One region of the Pseudomonas reactans genome, then DNA from elsewhere that is predicted to be linked to it. Evidence: predicted binding sites of a transcription regulator. Region 1 holds the regulator's gene; the other holds the start of a gene.
The links. The regulator sigma-54, encoded in region 1, starts transcription at its own class of promoters, with help from an activator protein. The targets are predictions, from matches to a motif close to ANTGGCATNNANNTTGCTNT.
Positions count from the first base shown of each region.

Region 2: a site for sigma-54 is predicted at 3,782-3,801, ahead of HX793_RS22355 (circularly permuted type 2 ATP-grasp protein). Genes of this name have one in related genera too.

Region 1 covers NZ_JACAQP010000005.1:229,187-238,343, reverse strand. Annotated here, with positions in the region: gene lptC (LPS export ABC transporter periplasmic protein LptC) at 1-254, shown strand, start outside; gene lptA (lipopolysaccharide transport periplasmic protein LptA) at 241-774, shown strand; gene lptB (LPS export ABC transporter ATP-binding protein) at 774-1,499, shown strand; gene HX793_RS05460 (RNA polymerase factor sigma-54) at 1,685-3,178, shown strand; gene hpf (ribosome hibernation-promoting factor, HPF/YfiA family) at 3,254-3,559, shown strand; gene ptsN (PTS IIA-like nitrogen regulatory protein PtsN) at 3,570-4,034, shown strand; gene rapZ (RNase adapter RapZ) at 4,037-4,894, shown strand; gene HX793_RS05440 (HPr family phosphocarrier protein) at 4,911-5,183, shown strand; gene HX793_RS05435 (ZIP family metal transporter) at 5,282-6,175, opposite strand; gene HX793_RS05430 (superoxide dismutase) at 6,209-6,820, opposite strand; gene HX793_RS05425 (DUF2753 family protein) at 6,822-7,250, opposite strand; gene HX793_RS05420 (class II fumarate hydratase) at 7,278-8,654, opposite strand; gene HX793_RS05415 (FagA protein) at 8,647-9,042, opposite strand.
Region 2 covers NZ_JACAQP010000027.1:108,263-117,419, reverse strand. Annotated here, with positions in the region: gene HX793_RS22385 (aminotransferase-like domain-containing protein) at 1-857, shown strand, start outside; gene HX793_RS22380 (translation initiation factor 2) at 962-1,447, shown strand; gene HX793_RS22375 (YkgJ family cysteine cluster protein) at 1,610-1,864, shown strand; gene HX793_RS22370 (START domain-containing protein) at 1,919-2,524, shown strand; gene HX793_RS22365 (hypothetical protein) at 2,628-2,864, shown strand; gene HX793_RS22360 (ribonuclease E inhibitor RraB) at 3,077-3,418, shown strand; gene HX793_RS22355 (circularly permuted type 2 ATP-grasp protein) at 3,834-5,243, shown strand; gene HX793_RS22350 (alpha-E domain-containing protein) at 5,248-6,198, shown strand; gene HX793_RS22345 (transglutaminase family protein) at 6,195-6,998, shown strand; gene HX793_RS22340 (c-type cytochrome) at 7,179-7,985, opposite strand; gene HX793_RS22335 (acetyl-CoA C-acetyltransferase) at 8,633-9,157, shown strand, end outside.

The sequences.
Region 1 (9,157 bases):
TCAACCCGGACGGTACCGAGGTGGAACTGATCGACTCGGTGCGCGTTGCGCGCACCGACGATAAAAATCGTGAGACCGTGATTACCAGCAGTCGCATGACCGTATTCCCGCAGAAGCAATATGCGCAGACCGAGCAAGACGTTAGAATCGACGGCGCTGGCGGTGTATCGACTGGCAAGGGAATGAAAGCGTATTTGAAAGAAAGCAGGATACACCTGCTATCGAACGTAAGAGGACAGTATGAGGCTCGTTAAAACTCTCCCTATTTTGCTCAGTCTGGGCGCAGCACTGGGAAGCGTGAGCGCCTGGGCTCTGCCGAACGATAGCCAGCAGCCGATCCACATTTCAGCTGACGATGCGCAACTGGATGACAAGCAAGGCGTTGCCACCTACACCGGCGGCGTGATCATTACCCAGGGCTCGATGAAAATCACCGGTAATACCGTCACGCTTACGCGCACCAAGACCGGCGATATCGATGTCGTGACCTCGGTAGGCAACCTGGCTTACTTCGAACAGAAGCAGTCGCCTACCGACACCGGCCCGATGAAAGGCTACGGCAAGACCATCCAGTATCACGCCCAGCAGAACCGCATCGTACTGATCGACCAGGCCAAGGTGCTCAGCCCCGATGGCAACTCCACGGAAGGTGAGAAAATCACCTATGACACCGTGAAACAGATCGCTAACGCCGGTCGTGCCAATGGCAACAAGGTCACCGCGCCCCGCCCACGCATCGACATGGTTATCCAGCCGAAGAAGAAGGCCGAGTAATGGCAACCCTGAAAGCCCAGCATCTGGCCAAGGCCTACAAAAGCCGTCAGGTCGTGCGCGACGTCAGCCTGTCGATCGACAGCGGCCAGATCGTCGGCTTGCTCGGCCCGAATGGCGCCGGCAAGACCACCTGCTTCTACATGATTGTCGGCCTGGTCCAGGCGGATCAGGGTCGCGTCCTGATCGACGACTTGGACGTGAGCCACCAGCCAATGCACGGTCGTGCGCGCGCCGGTATCGGCTATCTCCCGCAGGAGGCGTCGATCTTCCGCAAACTGTCGGTCGCCGATAACATCATGGCGATCCTCGAGACCCGCAAGGAACTCGACCGTGATGGCCGTCGCAAGGAGCTGGAAAGCCTGTTGCAGGAATTCCACATCAACCACATCCGCGACAACCTCGGCATGAGCCTGTCCGGTGGTGAGCGTCGTCGCGTTGAAATCGCCCGCGCGCTAGCCACTGCGCCCAAGTTCATCCTGTTGGACGAACCGTTTGCCGGCGTTGACCCGATCTCGGTCGGCGACATCAAGCAGATCATCCATCACCTCAAGGCCAAGGGCATTGGCGTGCTGATCACTGACCACAACGTCCGTGAAACCCTCGATATCTGCGAAACCGCGTATATCGTCAACGATGGCCAACTGATCGCCGAAGGCGATTCCGCCACCATCCTGGCCAACGAACTGGTCAAGGAAGTGTACCTGGGTCACGAGTTCCGCCTGTAAACACCGTGGTGTCACGGCCGTTTGCCGAGGTGCGCGGGAGTCAATGAAAACCTCCGGATTTTTATTGTTACCGCGCTCTAGGCAAAGCACCCGACATCAGGCATATAATTTGCTTATGTTTGGCGCTCACGCGCCCTGTCGTGGATGGCGCATTGCGCCGGCGAATAAGGTGTTAAGCCCCTGCCATGAAACCATCGCTAGTCCTGAGAATGGGCCAGCAGCTGACGATGACACCGCAGCTGCAACAGGCCATCCGCCTGCTCCAATTGTCGACCCTGGACCTGCAACAGGAAATCCAGGAGGCCCTGGAGTCCAATCCGATGCTCGAACGCCAGGAAGAAGGCGACGACTTCGATAACGCAGACCCGCTGGCCGATAACATCGAGCAAAAACCCAATTCCGACGTGCAGGAACCCTCCTATCAGGAAACCGCCCCTACGGTGGATAACCTTGAGGAAGGCGAATGGAATGAACGCATCCCCAACGAACTTCCCGTCGACACGGCCTGGGAAGACGTCTACCAGACCAGCGCCAGCAGCCTGCCCAGCAATGACGATGACGAGTGGGACTTCACCACCCGCACCTCCGCCGGTGAAAGCCTGCAGAGCCACCTGCTGTGGCAACTGAACCTGGCGCCGATGTCGGACACCGATCGCCTGATCGCCGTGACCCTGATCGACTGCATCAACAACCAGGGTTATCTAGACGAGACGCTCGAAGAGATTCTTGAGGCCTTCGACCCGGAACTGGATATCGAGCTGGACGAGATCGAAGCCGTCCTGCACCGCATCCAGCAATTCGAGCCTGCCGGGATCGGCGCGCGAACCCTGAGCGAATGCCTGCTGCTGCAATTGCGCCAACTGCCGGCCAAAACCCCCTGGCTCGCAGAGGCCCAGCGCCTGGTCACCGATTACATCGACCTACTGGGCAGTCGCGACTACAGCCAGTTGATGCGCCGTATGAAGCTCAAGGAAGACGACCTACGCCAGGTCATCGAGCTGGTACAGAGCCTCAACCCGCGCCCGGGTTCGCAAATCGAGTCCAGCGAAGCCGAATACGTGGTGCCTGACGTGATCGTGCGCAAGGACAACGAGCGCTGGCTGGTTGAACTGAACCAGGAATCGGTGCCACGCCTGCGCGTCAACCCGCAATATGCCGGTTTCGTACGCCGCGCCGATACCAGTGCCGATAACACCTTCATGCGCAACCAGTTGCAAGAAGCCCGCTGGTTCATCAAGAGCCTGCAAAGCCGCAACGAAACCCTGATGAAAGTGGCCACCCAGATTGTCGAGCACCAGCGCGGCTTCCTGGAATACGGCGACGAAGCGATGAAACCGCTGGTACTGCATGACATCGCCGAAGCAGTCGGCATGCACGAGTCGACGATTTCCCGGGTCACCACGCAGAAATTCATGCATACCCCACGGGGTATTTATGAACTGAAATACTTTTTCTCCAGCCACGTCAGCACCTCCGAAGGCGGTGAATGCTCGTCCACGGCGATCCGCGCGATCATCAAAAAACTGGTTGCCGCGGAAAATCAGAAAAAGCCATTGAGTGACAGTAAGATCGCTGGTTTACTGGAGGCACAAGGCATTCAGGTCGCCCGTCGAACCGTCGCCAAGTACCGCGAGTCCCTCGGGATCGCGCCTTCCAGCGAGCGTAAGCGTTTGATGTGACGGGCGGGCCACAGCGTTCCAGTGGCAGGCGCTTTTGCCTGCCGCTTTATGCACTGGCAACGAAGGAGAAGCTGTATGCAAGTCAACATCAGTGGACACCAGCTGGAAGTCACCAAACCCCTGCGCGAATACACCGAAAGCAAGCTGAACAAGCTGGCAGGGCATTTTGACAAGATCACCAACGTGCAGGTCATCATGGAGGTCGATAAGCTCAAGCAGAAAATCGAGGCCACCCTGCACGTACCGAATGCAAAGCTCGTCGCCAATGCGGAGCATGAAGACATGTACGCGGCGATCGACTCGCTCTACGACAAGCTGGACCGCCAACTCATAAAGCATAAGGAAAAGAATCTGCACCTGATGCAAGGTACAGGTCGTTAAATCTCCCCCCATGATCCGACTTGAAACCATCCTGACCCCCGGCCGTTCCCTCGTGAACGTGCCGGGCGGCAGCAAAAAGAAAGCCCTCGAACAAATTGCCAACCTGATCGCGCGCGAAGTGCCGGATCTGGAGATGCAAGATGTCTTCGATGCGCTGATTGCCCGTGAAAAACTCGGTTCCACCGGTTTTGGCAACGGCATCGCCATTCCTCACTGCCGTCTCAAGGGCTGCGAAACCCCCGTCAGCGCCCTGCTGCACCTGGAAGCTCCCATCGATTTCGATGCGATCGACGGCGCCCCGGTTGACCTGCTGTTCGTGCTGCTGGTCCCGCAAGCCGCCACCGATGCGCACCTGGAACTGCTCCGGCAGATCGCCAGCATGCTCGACCGCAAGGAAGTACGCGACAAACTGCGCAGTGCCAGCAGCAATGAGGCGCTGTACCAGGTTGTCCTGGATGAACAGAACGGGCAGTAATCATGCGTTTGATCATCGTCAGCGGCCGCTCCGGCTCGGGTAAAAGCACCGCCCTCAACGTACTTGAGGATAACGGTTTCTATTGCATCGACAACCTGCCCGCCGGCCTGCTGCCGGAATTGGCGGAACGCGCGTTGATTCACACCGAACTGGCGCAACCGCTGGTCGCCGTCTCGATTGACGCCCGCAACCTGCCCAGCCACCTTGAGCGTTTCCCGCAATTACTCGAGGAAGTGCGGGCCAAGCACATTCATTGCGACGTGCTTTACTTGGATGCCGACGAAGAGACGCTGCTCAAGCGATTTTCGGAAACCCGCCGGCGTCACCCCCTCAGCAGCCCTCATCGCTCCCTGGCGGAAGCCATCGAAGACGAAACCAAGCTGCTGGGGCCGATCATTGACCTCGCCGACCTCAAGATCAACACCACCAGCCTCAACCTGTACCAGTTGCGCGATGCCATCAAGCTGCGCCTTCTGAACCAGCCGGAGCCGGGTACGGCGTTTCTGGTGGAGTCGTTTGGGTTCAAGCGCGGCATGCCGGTGGACGCCGACCTGGTGTTCGACGTGCGTTGCCTGCCCAATCCTTACTGGAAGCCGGAACTGCGCGAACAGTCCGGTCTGGATCAGCCCGTGGCCGATTACCTGGCCGCACAACCGGACGTGGAAGAGATGTTCCATGACATCTCCAGTTACCTGCTCAAATGGCTGCCGCGTTTTGCCGCAAGCAACCGCGCCTATGTCACCATTGCCATCGGCTGCACCGGCGGGCACCACCGCTCCGTCTACCTGACCGAGCGCCTGGGCCAGGTCCTGCAAAAAACCCTCAAGAACGTCCAGGTCCGCCACCGCGACCTTAGCTGAAAGGAACACCTTCGCGATGCCCGCTCTGGAAATTGAAATCATCAACAAACTGGGTCTGCATGCCCGCGCTTCGGCTAAATTCGTGGGCGTAGCCGGGCAGTTTCCCTGCCAGATCCGCGCGGGTCGCACGCCGGAATCCATGGTCGACGGCAAAAGCATCATGGCCATGATGATGTTGGCAGCGGGCAAGGGCACCAAGATTCACTTGAAGACGGAAGGCGAGCAGGAAGACGAAGCGATGGCCGCACTGGTGGCGCTGATCAACAACTTCTTCGACGAAGGCGAATAACCCCCTGTAGGAGCCCGGCTTGCCGGCGATGGCGTCCTTCCATCCCGCGCAAGACTCGCGACCGATCGCCGGCAAGCCGGCTCCTACAAGGGAGCGATTTACCCCAAGGCGGTGTCCATCACCATCATCAAGCAGAATCCGATGCACAACCCCAAACTGGCGAGCTTTTCGTGACCATTGCGCCGCGATTCGGGAATGACCTCGTGGGTCACCACCAGTAGCATCGCACCAGCGGCCAGGGCCAGCCCCAACGGCAATAGCACCTCGGCCAGGCTCACCAACCAAGCGCAGAGCACGGCAAATACCGGCTCGACCAGGCCTGACGCCGCGCCGATCAGGAACGCCTTGACCCGCGACATCCCTGCCCCGGCCAACACCAACGCAATCACCAGCCCTTCGGGCACATCCTGCAAGGCAATGCCCATGGCCAGGCTGTCGGCATCCGGCATGCCACCGCCCGCCGAGACGCCGACCGCCATACCTTCCGGGATGTTGTGGGCGATGATGGCAAACACGAACAGCCAGATACGCGGTGGAATCACCGGCTTTTCCGGCGTGCCCACCAGCATTTCCGGGCTGGCGCCGGAGACCTTGCGGTCCACCAGATACAGCCCGAAAGCACCCAACATGATGCCAAAACTGATCAAACCACTGGCACCCCAGGGCGAAAGGCCCAGGCCTTCAGCCGCGGCAATGCCCGGCACGATCAGCGAAAACGCTGTCGCCGCCAGCATGACTCCAGCCCCAAACCCCAGCAGCGTATCGCTCAACGCCACCGGCATCCGTCGAATGACCAGCACCGGCACCGCACCGAGCGCCGTACCGAGAGCGCAGATAGATCCACCCTGGAGCGCACGCAGAATCCGTGGCTCCAGGTTCAGCCAGGCCAGCCCGTGGGCCACCAGCAATGCAGTACCTGCCAACAGCAACAACGAGCCAAACGCATAACGAAACATTCGCCCGCTGCTGATCGCCAGTGTTTCAGTGCCCATAGTTGGCCTTAGATCTTGTTATGAAGGTGAATGTCAGGCCACGGCGGCCTGATAGCGTGCAGCGACTTCCGGCCAGTTGATGACACTGTAGAAGGCATTGATGTATTCCGGACGGCGGTTCTGGTAAAGCAGGTAGTAGGCGTGCTCCCACACGTCCAGGCCGAGGATCGGCGTGTTGCCACCCATCAGCGGGCTGTCCTGGTTACCGCTGCTTTCCACCACCAGCGTCTTTTGCGGGGTGACGCTAAGCCAGGCCCAGCCGCTGCCGAAACGGGTCAGTGCAGCTTTGGTAAACGCCTCTTTGAAGCTATCAAAACCGCCCAATTGCTCCTCGATGGCTTTACCCAGTGCGCCTTCGGGCTTGCCACCGCCTTTGGGCGACATCACCGCCCAGAACAGCGAGTGGTTGGCATGTCCACCGCCCTGATTGATCACCGCTGCACGCAGTTTTTCCGGCAGTTGCTGCACGCTGGAAACCAGCTTCTCGACCGGCCAGCCGGCGAACTCGGTGCCCTCGACGGCAGCGTTGAGGTTGTTAATGTAGGTTTGGTGGTGCTTGGTGTAGTGGATTTCCATGGTTTGCGCATCGATATGCGGTTCCAGGGCGTCATAGGCGTAAGGCAAAGCAGGCAGGGTATAAGTCATATCAATGTGCTCCGTAATGAGGAGTGGCGGGTTGCGCCGCAGCGCCACCCAACAGGCGATGAGTGCGCGGGTACTCGCCGTGATCGCTGATGAAATTCAATAGCTCGACGTAGGTCTTGCTGCTCTGACGCAACGCCGCTTCGCGCAATTGCGGGCTCAGACGCGAGTCCTGCATGGTCTGCAACAAGCGCTGATGGATAGCGCACAGGTACTCCGCGCTCTCCTCGGGCTGGTTCAGGCGCAGGTGCAGGTCCGCCAGGTTGTGGTGGGAAATGACGCAAGCCGCCACTGCTTCGTCGGCATCCGCCCAGCGTTCGAACAACACTTGGGCCAGGGCCAGGGCTTGCAAATAGGCCTCGCGAGCGTCAACCAACTCGCCCGCCATAAAGCAGCGATTGGCCCGTTCGATCGTGCGTTTCCAGTGCTCCATGGTGAGCCTCCAAAGCAGGGACGATGATTACACGCCGCCGGCCGTGAGCTTTTCCGGATCCAGCAGGATCTCCAGTTGGCTACGTGGCAAGTCGGTGTGCTCAAGGGCGACATCAATCACCGGACGGCCTTGCTGATAGGCCTTCTTGGCGATTTCAGCAGCCTTTTGGTAACCGATGATCGGGTTGAGTGCGGTCACCAGGATGGGGTTGCGCGACAACGCTTCCTTGAGCTTGGCTTCGTTGACCTTGAAACTGGCGATGGCCTTGTCCGCCAGCAAACGGCTGGAATTGGCCAGCAATTCGAGACTGCTGAGCAGGTTCTGCGCAATGATCGGCAGCATCACATTCAACTCGAAATTGCCCGACTGACCGGCCACGGTGATCACTGTGTCATTGCCGATGACCTGAGCGGCAACCATCGCAGTTGCTTCGGGGATCACCGGATTGACCTTGCCAGGCATGATCGACGAGCCAGGCTGCAGGCCTTCCAGTTCGATTTCACCCAGGCCGGCGAGCGGACCAGAGTTCATCCAGCGCAGGTCGTTGGCGATTTTCATCAGCGACACGGCAGTGGCTTTCAATTGGCCGGAGACTGCGACGGCGGTGTCTTGGGAGCCAATCAGGGCGAACAGGTTCTTGCCGGGCGTGAATTTAACGCCGGTCAGGCTGCTCAGTTGCTGGCTGAAACGTGCCGCGAATTCAGGGTGTGCGTTGATGCCGGTGCCTACCGCAGTACCGCCCTGGGCCAACGCCTGCAAACTCGGCAGAAGGTCCTGCAAATGCCCGATATTGGCCTTGAGCTGCTGCGCCCAACCATTGAGCACCTGACTCATGCGCACCGGCATGGCGTCCATCAGGTGCGTGCGGCCGGTTTTGATGAACGGGTGAACCTCTTCGGCCTTCTGCTCAATCACCTGCACCAGGTGCAGCAGGGCCGGCAGTGTTTGCTCGTGCAGGACCAGCGCGGCACTGACGTGGATCGTGGTCGGGATGATGTCGTTGCTGCTTTGGCCGCAGTTCACGTGGTCGTTGGGGTTGACCGACTCGCCGAGCAAGCGGGTGGCCAGGTTGGCAATCACTTCGTTGGCGTTCATGTTGGAGCTGGTGCCGGAGCCAGTCTGGAAGATATCCACCGGGAAGTGCCGCATGAACTCGCCTTCCAGCAAGCCTTGGGCGGCGTCGACGATGGCTTTGCCCTGCCCTTCACTGATTTGCTTGAGGTCGACGTTGACCTTGGCGGCGGCGGCCTTGGCCAGGATCAGGGCGCGGATGAATTGCGCCGGCATGCGTTGGTGACTGATCGGGAAGTTGTTCACCGCGCGCTGGGTTTGCGCACCGTACAAGGCCTCGGCCGGCACTTGCAGTTCGCCCATGCTGTCGCGTTCGATACGGGTGTTACTCATCGTTAGATCCTTGCACCAGGTCGGAGTGAGAAATAGACGGCAGCAATTCGCAGGTCGCCAATCGCCACGCAAAGGACTGCCAGCGCTTGAGGCGGCAGGCGCAGTGAGAGAGTTTTTCCAGGTCGCGCAGCGGGCGCCAGGCTTGATCCAGGCACATGGAGCGCCAATGCCAAGGCAGCGCGATGTCGCTGGCGGTATCGAGCAGCAGGCGGAATGAGGTTTCTGCGATCGTCCACGGATGGGTCGCGGTGCAGCACGCCAGGTATCGCCCCTCATTGAGGTAGTGTTCGATCAGGCGCGGCTCGTTGGGGTCAAGGCCGCAGCGAATCTGGCGACTCATCCAGCGCCAGCTCTCCAGGTAAGGATCCTCATGCAGGACAGAACTCATGATCCACGCTCATTCGGTAATGATATTTATTATTAAATGATATTGAGAATCAAAACAATAGCTGCAAATTGATCCGCCTGTAAAACACCCACAAAAAAAGGCGCGCCACCCAATG
Region 2 (9,157 bases), on a different contig from region 1:
GCGACCTGATTGCCGCAGAGTCACCGACCTATTACGGCTTGCTGCAACTGGCTGATCTGTTGGGTCTCAAGGTCATTGAGATCCCCAGCGACCCGTCCACTGGCATGAGCCTGGAAGCCCTGCAACTGGCGGCCAACCAATGGTCGATCAAGGCACTGGTGCTGACCACGCGGCTGAGCAACCCGCTGGGCGGCACCATGCCCGAAGAACGGCAGAAACAGTTGCTGCGCCTGGCATCGGACTTCGATATCCAGATTGTCGAGGACGATATCTACGGCGAGCTGATGTTCGAACTGGGCCGCACCAAGGCCTTGAAGGCCTATGACCGCCTGGATCGGGTGATCTATTGCTCCAGCTTTTCCAAGACGCTGTCTCCCGGCGTGCGTATCGGATGGATGATTGCCGGCAAGTACCAGCAGGAGATCCAGCGCTTGCAGATGTTCAGTACCCACTCCGCTTGCAGTGTTACGCAGATGGGCGTCGCCGCGTACCTGGAGAACGGCGGTTACGACCGGCACCTGCGTTACATCCGCCAGGAGTACCGCAAGAACCTCAGCGCCTTCCAACTGGCCGTGCAGCAATATTTCCCGGAAGGCACCCAGATGACGCGTCCGACCGGCGGCTTCATCCTGTGGGTCAGTTTACCTGGGCGCGTCAATACCCAGGAACTGCACGTACGTGCACTGCAACAGGGCATCAGCATCGCACCGGGGCTGATCTTCAGTAACACCGAGCAGTTCAACCACTGTATTCGCCTCAACTGCGGCACGCCGTGGAACCGCGAGGCAGAGCGGGCGCTGATGACATTGGGGATGCTGGCGAGCCAGCTCTGCCAGGAAACCGCCGCCGGACTGTGACGCTCAGAAAGGGGACAAATCCTATAGCACGCTAATCACCGCGCTTGTCATGCCGCGCACAACAAGCGAGCATATGGCCCTCTGCCGTTAATGCTGTAGGCAATATGACTTCGATTGTTCGCGCGGTTTTGGTGATTGGCCTGTTAGGCCTGTGCAACGTCGGCACAGCGCTGGCGGCAGCCCCTGTGAGCGAAACCAAGCCCGCGGCCAGTACTGAGCAGAAGACCCCCGCGAAGAAACCGGCGCCCGTCAAAAAAACACCTGCCGTGAAGAAACCGGTGGCTACCGTCAAAAAACGTGCGGCCAGTAAGTCCAAGGCATCTCGCGAAGTGACGCAGACGCAATTGCCACCGGCACAGTTGGACCTGTCGCTGCCGTCCGACATGGTCAGGCACTTGCAGCCCATCGGCACCATGCCCAAACCCAAAAGTGTGCCCCTGCTGCCACCCATGTTCGGCGAGAAGCCCACCGACAACAGCGCCTTCCAGATCAACGGCCGCTTGCTCAGCAATGAAATGAAGCTGCAGTTGCGCAACGAAGAACGGCGCGAAGTGGAAGGCGCGGCGTTGGAATTCGAATTCAAGCAGTAAACTTTTCCCACAAAGGTGACGTCGATCGCCGACCATGTGTCGGAGACTGGTCAGTCACTTTTGTTTTCTGCGAAAAACCCCTGTTAGACCATTTTAAAACGGCTGTTTTAGGGCGTACTCTAGCCCGGCCATCCACATTGAGTCGTCGAGGACCTGCTGGTCATGAATTGCCGTGAAGGCTGTGGCGCATGCTGCATCGCCCCCTCCATCAGTTCGCCATTACCCGGAATGCCGCAGGGCAAACCGGCAGGCGTTCGCTGCGTGCACCTGTCGGTCGAACTGCTATGCCAGATTTTCGGCCAACCGGAGCGACCGGCGGTGTGCAGTGATTTCAAGGCGGATCTCGAGGTCTGCGGCACCGACCAGGCCGATGCGATCCGTTTGATCGGTTGGTGGGAGCAGATGACGGCGGCTTGATGGGCTTTACTATCGGAACTTTTTTTCGGAACTTCGACAATAAGGAATACAACAATGGGTTCGCTGAAACGAATGGCTGTGTTGTGCGGTTTTACGGTGTTGTTTGCTGCCACTGCCCAGGCTGAGGATTGGCAAGTCGCCAAGGACGAAGACGGTATCAAGGTGTCCCTGAGCGAAATTGCCGGCTCCAAATACAAGGCGTATCGCGGTGTGACCGTGATCAAGGCGCCGGTGGCCAAGATTGTTGCGCTCCAGGAAGACGTAGCCGGTGCCTGTGCCTGGATCCACGAGTGCAAATCCCAGAAGCTGGTCGACAAGAAAGGCGACGAGAGTTGGACCTACACCCAATTCAAGGCCCCGTTCCCCGTGACGGATCGTGATTCCTACCTGCACATCACCACCACCAAGGCGGCCGACGGCACACTGACCCGTAAGCTGGAAGGCGTGCCGACCTACAAGCCCGAAGAAAAAGGCTACGTACGTGTCGCCCAGGTCGACGGTTTCTGGAAACTGGTGCCTAAAGGCGACAACCAGACCGAAGTCACCTACCAAGTACACACCGAGCCAGGCGGCAGCGTGCCCTCGTGGCTGGCCAACAAGTTCGTGGTGGACGCGCCGTTCAACACCTTGAAAGCCTTGAAACAACACGCTGAGAAGTAAGCGCAGCTGATCAGGTGTCTCCTGCCTTGGGTGGAACGTTTTCCGAGCCCCCAAGGTCCAGATAGAGGTAAGCCCACACACGGGTTTTATCGAGGAGGCACCGATGCAAAAGTGGCAGATTACCTTCGTTGATGATCACGGCGTGAAGTCCGTCGAGCAGTTCACCTGCGAGCAGAAGCCCAGCCTCGAAGATGCGGCACACATGATCCGCAACAAGCTGGTGCCCGTTGCCGCCGAACTGGACCTCAATGACCTTGAGGGCCGCAAGCCCGAGCCTACGGTCAAGATCCTCAAAGACCAGAACAGTATCCAGATCCTCGACATCTCTCCCGCCGCCTGAACATTCCCTGTCCACCCTTCAAGCACCTCTGGTGGAGGTGATAGCTTCGCGCTACTCTGCAAGTGAGATCAGCGAATGAATCGCTAGTTCTGGTCTTGTCAGCTACATGCTTGTTTTCCAGCGGTGATGTTGTTGCCGTAGTCCCCACGCCAGTAGGGCGTGGGCTTCGGGAAGCACGGAAAGTCTATCCATCAATTCGAGGAGCACTTTTCATGAGCACAGCCTATCAAGAAGACATCAGCACCAACGTTCTGCGCCGCATGAAAGAAGGCGGTTTCGACTTCTCGCGTTTTCACCCCATCGAGTTCTACGCCATTTTCCCGGATGAGGAACGGGCGCGCCGGGCGGCGGGTGAGTTTCGTGGGGAATCCCTGAATGCCCAGGTCAGTGCGCGCGACGATGGCGCCTGGTACCTGGAGCTGAGCAAGATCATGTCCGCTACCTACGATGGCATAGGAGACTTCGAGCAAGACTTTGGGGCGGTGGTCGAGCCGCTGGGCGGGATCATCGAGGGATGGGGCGTGAAGCAGGAGGTGCGTGGGTTACCCATGTAGCAGCTTGAAGTATGAGAAACGCAGCGTATCGGCTGACCTTTGGGTCGGCCGATTTTGTTTGTGCCGTGGGAAAATATTCGGAACTTGCGCGCTATTTTTGCGCACCAAAAAAAAGGCCACCCGAGAGGGTGGCTTAAAGGGAAGAGCGGTTCGCTGAAACTGTAGGACGTGTCCTGTTCAGCAGATGGGGCCGATTATCCGCAGGCTTGGCCGGGCAGTGAAATCAACTCTGACTATGCTGTTGATAGTCAAAGCCCGCATTGCGATGAAGCGTCGGGTCATGCACCGGGCATTCTGCGCACCAGGACGGTGCGGCTGGATTCTGGTTGTAATTCAACTCACTGATTTTTAAGTGTTTATGCCGCTGGCACGGGCCTTGCGATGGTTCTAGCGCCCGGGTGACAAGGAGTTCGGCATGATCCGCACTTATTACGATGAAATGTACGATGGGGCTGGCCAGGTCCGGCCGCATTACCGCGAGTTTGCCCGTTGGTTGGCCGACACCCCGGATGAACTGTTGGCCCAGCGCAGGCGTGAAGCCGATCTGCTGTTTCACCGCGCCGGAATCACCTTCACGCTGTACGGGGACGAGCAGGGCACCGAGCGCCTGATTCCCTTCGACACCATCCCGCGCAGCATTCCGGCCAGCGAGTGGCGGATTGTCGAGCGCGGCTGTATCCAGCGGGTCAAGGCGCTGAACATGTTTCTCGCCGACCTGTATCACGAACAGCGCATCATCAAGGCCGGAATCATTCCTGCTGAACAGGTGCTGGCCAACGAGCAATACCAGTTGGCGATGCAGGGGCTGGACCTGCACCGCGACCTCTATTCCCACATCTCCGGCGTCGACCTCGTACGCGATGGTGACGGCACGTACTACGTGCTCGAAGACAATTTGCGTACGCCGAGCGGCGTCAGCTACATGCTCGAAGACCGCAAGATGATGATGCGGCTGTTCCCCGAACTGTTCGCTGCCCAGCGAATCGCGCCCATCGACCACTACCCCAATCTGCTGCTGGATACCCTGAAAAGCTCAAGCCCCCTGGATAACCCCAGCGTGGTTGTACTGACGCCAGGTCGCTTCAACAGTGCGTTCTTCGAGCATGCCTTTCTCGCCCGAGAAATGGGCGTGGAACTGGTGGAAGGCGCCGATCTGTTCGTGCGTGATGATCGCGTCTTCATGCGCACCACCGACGGGCCCAAGGCCGTGGACGTAATCTATCGTCGCCTGGATGACGCGTTCCTCGACCCGTTGGCCTTCAACCCCGACTCCATGCTCGGCGTGCCGGGCCTGCTCGCGGCTTATCGCTCTGGCAATGTGGTGCTGGCTAATGCGATTGGCACCGGCGTGGCGGATGACAAGTCGGTGTACCCCTTCGTCACCGAGATGATCCGTTTTTACCTGGATGAAGAGCCGATCCTGAAGAATGTTCCGACCTTCCAGTGCCGTAAGCCCGACGAATTGTCCCACGTGCTGGCCAACCTGCCGGACCTGGTGGTGAAGGAAACCCAAGGCTCCGGCGGCTACGGCATGCTGGTGGGCCCCGCGTCCACAGCCGCGGAAATCGAAGCCTTCCGCGCCCGTATCAAGGCCAAGCCCCACGCCTATATCGCCCAGCCGACCTTGTGTTTATCCACGTGCCCGACCTTTGTCGAAAACGGCATCGCGCCGCGTCATATCGACCTGCGCCCGTTCGTGTTGTCCGGCAAGGAAACCCGTGTAGTCCCCGGTGGCTTGACCCGCGTGGCGTTGCGTGAGGGCTCGCTGGTGGTCAACTCGTCCCAGGGCGGCGGCACTAAAGACACCTGGGTGGTCGAGGACTGATGCCATGTTGAGTAGAACTGCTTCAGATCTGTACTGGATGTCGCGCTACCTGGAACGTGCGGAAAACCTCGCACGCATGCTTGATGTCAGCTATTCGCTGTCGCTGATGCCCCAGGACGGACGCGGCGATGGCCTGCATGAACTGGCCATGCCGCTGTTGATCACCGGTACCCTGGAGGATTACCACGAACGCCACGGCGAACTGCACGCCGAGCGCCTGTTGCACTTCTTCGCACTGGATGCCGCCAACCCAGCCAGCATCTACAGTTGTCTCGGCGCCGCGCGGGCCAGCGCCCATGCGGTGCGTGGGCGAATTACCGCCGACATGTGGGAAAACATCAACGCCACCTGGCTGGATATTCGCGACATCGCCCAGCAGGGCTTGAGCCGCTATGGCATGAGCCGGTTTTGCGAGTGGGTCAAAGAGCGTTCCCATCTGTTTCGCGGCGCCACCTACGGCACCATCATGCGTAACGATGCGTTTCGCTTCATTCGCCTGGGCACTTTTATCGAGCGTGCCGACAACACGCTACGGCTGCTGGACGCCCGCTATGAAATGGCCGGCGACCGTGCTGAAGCCGTCACCGATGGCACCGCCCACGCCTACTACCAGTGGAGCGCGTTGTTGCGCGCTTTGTCGTCGTTCGAGGCCTACACCGAGATCTACCGCGATGCACCCGGCGCCCGGCAAGTCGCGGAGTTGTTGCTGTTGCGCGCCGATGTGCCGCGCTCGCTGCGCGCGTGCAGTGAAGAGATCGACCAGATCCTCGCCAGCCTGCCGGGCCTGAACGGCCGACCGGCCCAGCGCCTGGCCGCCGAGCTGGACGCGCGCCTGCGCTTCACCGCCATCGATGAAATCCTCGAGGAAGGCCTGCACGCCTGGCTGACCGACTTTATCCCCTTGGTCCGCCAGTTGGGCGACGCCATCTACAGTTCCTACCTGGAGGCGGCATGAGACTCTCCATCAGCCACGAAACCACCTACCACTACGAAGACCAGGTACGCGCCAGCATCCAGTACCTGCGCCTGACGCCCCACGACAGCGAACGCCAGCACGTACTCAGCTGGCAGCTCGACCTGCCGCGCCCGGTGCGGGCGCAGGTGGACCCGTTCGGCAACATCCTGCATGTGCTGACCCTGGATGAACCCCATGACGCCATCATCATCGGCGCCCGTGGTCAGGTGGATATCGACGAGTTGCGCGAGGCCGAACATGAGCATCAATCCGCATTCCCGTTTCTGCGTTGCACCCGCCTGACCGAACCTGACGAAGCCTTACGCGGTTTTGCCGACCAGCAATGTCATCAACGTCGCGATCGCACCGCGTTGATCGACCTGATGCACGCGCTCAACCAGGCGATGGTCTACACGCCCGGCGCCACCGAAGTCGACACCTGCGCCGCCCAGGCCTTCGCCGGCCGTGCGGGCGTGTGCCAGGACCACACGCATGCGTTCCTGGCGTGCGCGCGCAGCCTGGGGATTCCTGCGCGGTATGTGTCGGGGTATTTGTACTCAGAAGACAGCACGCACCTGGCCAGCCACGCCTGGGCTGAAGCCTGGCTGGATGACGCGTGGTACAGCTTTGATGTGACCAACCAGCTTGCGCGGCCGGAGCGGCATCTGAAGCTGGCGGTGGGCTTGGATTACCTGGATGCCTGCCCGGTGCGTGGGATGCGTCGGGGCGGTGGGCATGAGCAGATGCATGCCAAGGTGTTCGTGGCGCCGACGCCGGTGATCTCCGTCCAGCAGCAATGACCTGCTTTGTGGTGAGTTAGCTTGTTGTGGCGAGCGGGCTTGCCCCGCGTTGGGCTGCGAAGCGGCCCCCAAACTGGGCGCCGGGGAACCATCTGACACACCGCATTCTGCTTTACTGGGGCTGCTTCGCAGCCCAACGCGGGGCAAGCCCGCTCGCCACAAGGGTTCCTCACCCGATGTTTAAGGTTGCCGTTTACGCCCCGCCATATGCTTCAAATACCCCACCAACAAATCCAGCTCGCCGTCCGGCAACACACTGGCAACAAACGCCGGCATTTTCGCCTGCGGCCAATGCCTCACGCTCTGCGGGTCACGGATGTAGCGCTTGAGGAAATCACCGCCAAAATACTCGGTGGGGTTGTAAGGAATGTTCAAATCCGGTCCCACCTGCGCATCGCCGGCGCCATTGAGCCGATGACAGGCCAGGCAGTTCTTCTGGAACAGTGCAAACCCCTGGTTGATCGGGTCATCGGCCGCCAATTTCGGGTCGGGCAACAAGGCGGGAAAACGCTCTGCCACGGTCTTCAATTGCTTGATTGCGGAGATCTGGAACGGCCACTGCTCAGGGCTGATGTGCCCGGCTTGCGGGTCGGTCCACACCAGGTAGAACGGCCCCGCACTCGGTTTGCCGTCCGCCAATGCGGGCCATGGCTGGGCAGGATCTTCCACCGCCAGCCAGGCGCGTGATCCGTGGGTTTCCAGCAGCGGCGCAGCAGTGAGTTCGGCAGCGAAACCATCCAGGGCAACGGCCTGCAAGTGGCTTTCAGGTTTCAGCCCCGGTAGGAGCGCGGCCAAGGGCACTGCGCGATAACTCATGGTGCGCTTGTAGGAAACGTCATCGACAATCTGCACCGTTTGCGCCTGCGGGTGCTTGAGCAGGTCAGCGGTCTGCCACGTCTTGCGGGTGTGGTCGAGTTCGATGGTCAATTGTGCTGCCGAAGCGGGAAGTGCGATCAGCAAGGCGAGGAGGGCGAAGATCGGTTTCAAGAGGGAGGCCCGGTGTAAGGTGGCGATGGTGCTCACGATACCGGAAATCGGCGCGCAAAAAGGCAGCCCCTGCAGGACCGCTATGCGCAATGTCCCGGCAGGTGCTGCCAAAAGCTGCAAACCCGGTGCTGTGAAGGCACGGAATGTGGGCGTTCGGGGGTCACCCAATGACCTTGGTCAAATTGGGCAAGATCAGAATCAGTGTGGTGGCGAACAGAATGAGTCCCGCCTGACGTACTTTCGAATGTTTGAACATGGCTGACTGCCTTTTGTTGTTATTCCTGAGCGTCAAATGCGTGCCGGTTTTATTTCAGTATGGCGAGATGACGTGTCGCTTTTCTTACAGCCGCTCCAGCAAAACCCGGCAGTGGCTTCCTACTGATTCAACCTTAGAGCCCTCGTTCTTCGTGGCTTAGACTCATTTCATATCAGCTAATGAATATTTCAGCTTAAAAAGGCATGAGGCATATCGCCATCTTGGCGCCAATGCCTTGGCTAGACAGCTAAAACGATTAACCCGGCGATTAGCTTAGGAGCCTACCGTTCGTCCGAGCGAGGGGGTCAAAAGCAATGAGCGCATCCGTCATTGAAACCGTGTCAATCGGGCCTAAGGTAGAGGCACACATGCACAGCGGTTCGAGGACGTCATGAGTCAAGCTTTGATCTTTGATGCGATACGCACGCCCCGTGGCAAAGGCAAGGCCGACGGTGCCTTGCACAGCGTCAAGCCGGTAAACCTGGTGGCCGGTTTGCTCACTGCGCTGGCCCGGCGCAGTGACCTAGACACCCACCAAGTGGACGACATCGTGCTTGGCTGCGTGACTCCGATTGGCGAGCAGGGCGCCGACATCGCCAAGACCGCGGCCTTGGTAGCGGACTGGGACATCAGCGTCGCCGGTGTGCAGATCAACCGCTTCTGCGCGTCGGGCCTGGAAGCCGTCAACCTGGGCGCGATGAAGGTGCGTTCCGGCTTCGAAGACCTGGTGGTGGTTGGCGGCGTCGAGTCCATGTCCCGCGTGCCCATGGGCAGTGACGGTGGCGCGTGGGTGCTCGATCCGCAGACTAATATGCACAGCCACTTCACTCCCCAGGGCATCGGCGCGGACCTGATCGCCACCCTGGAAGGTTTCACCCGTGAAGACGTCGACACTTTCGCCCTACATTCCCAACAG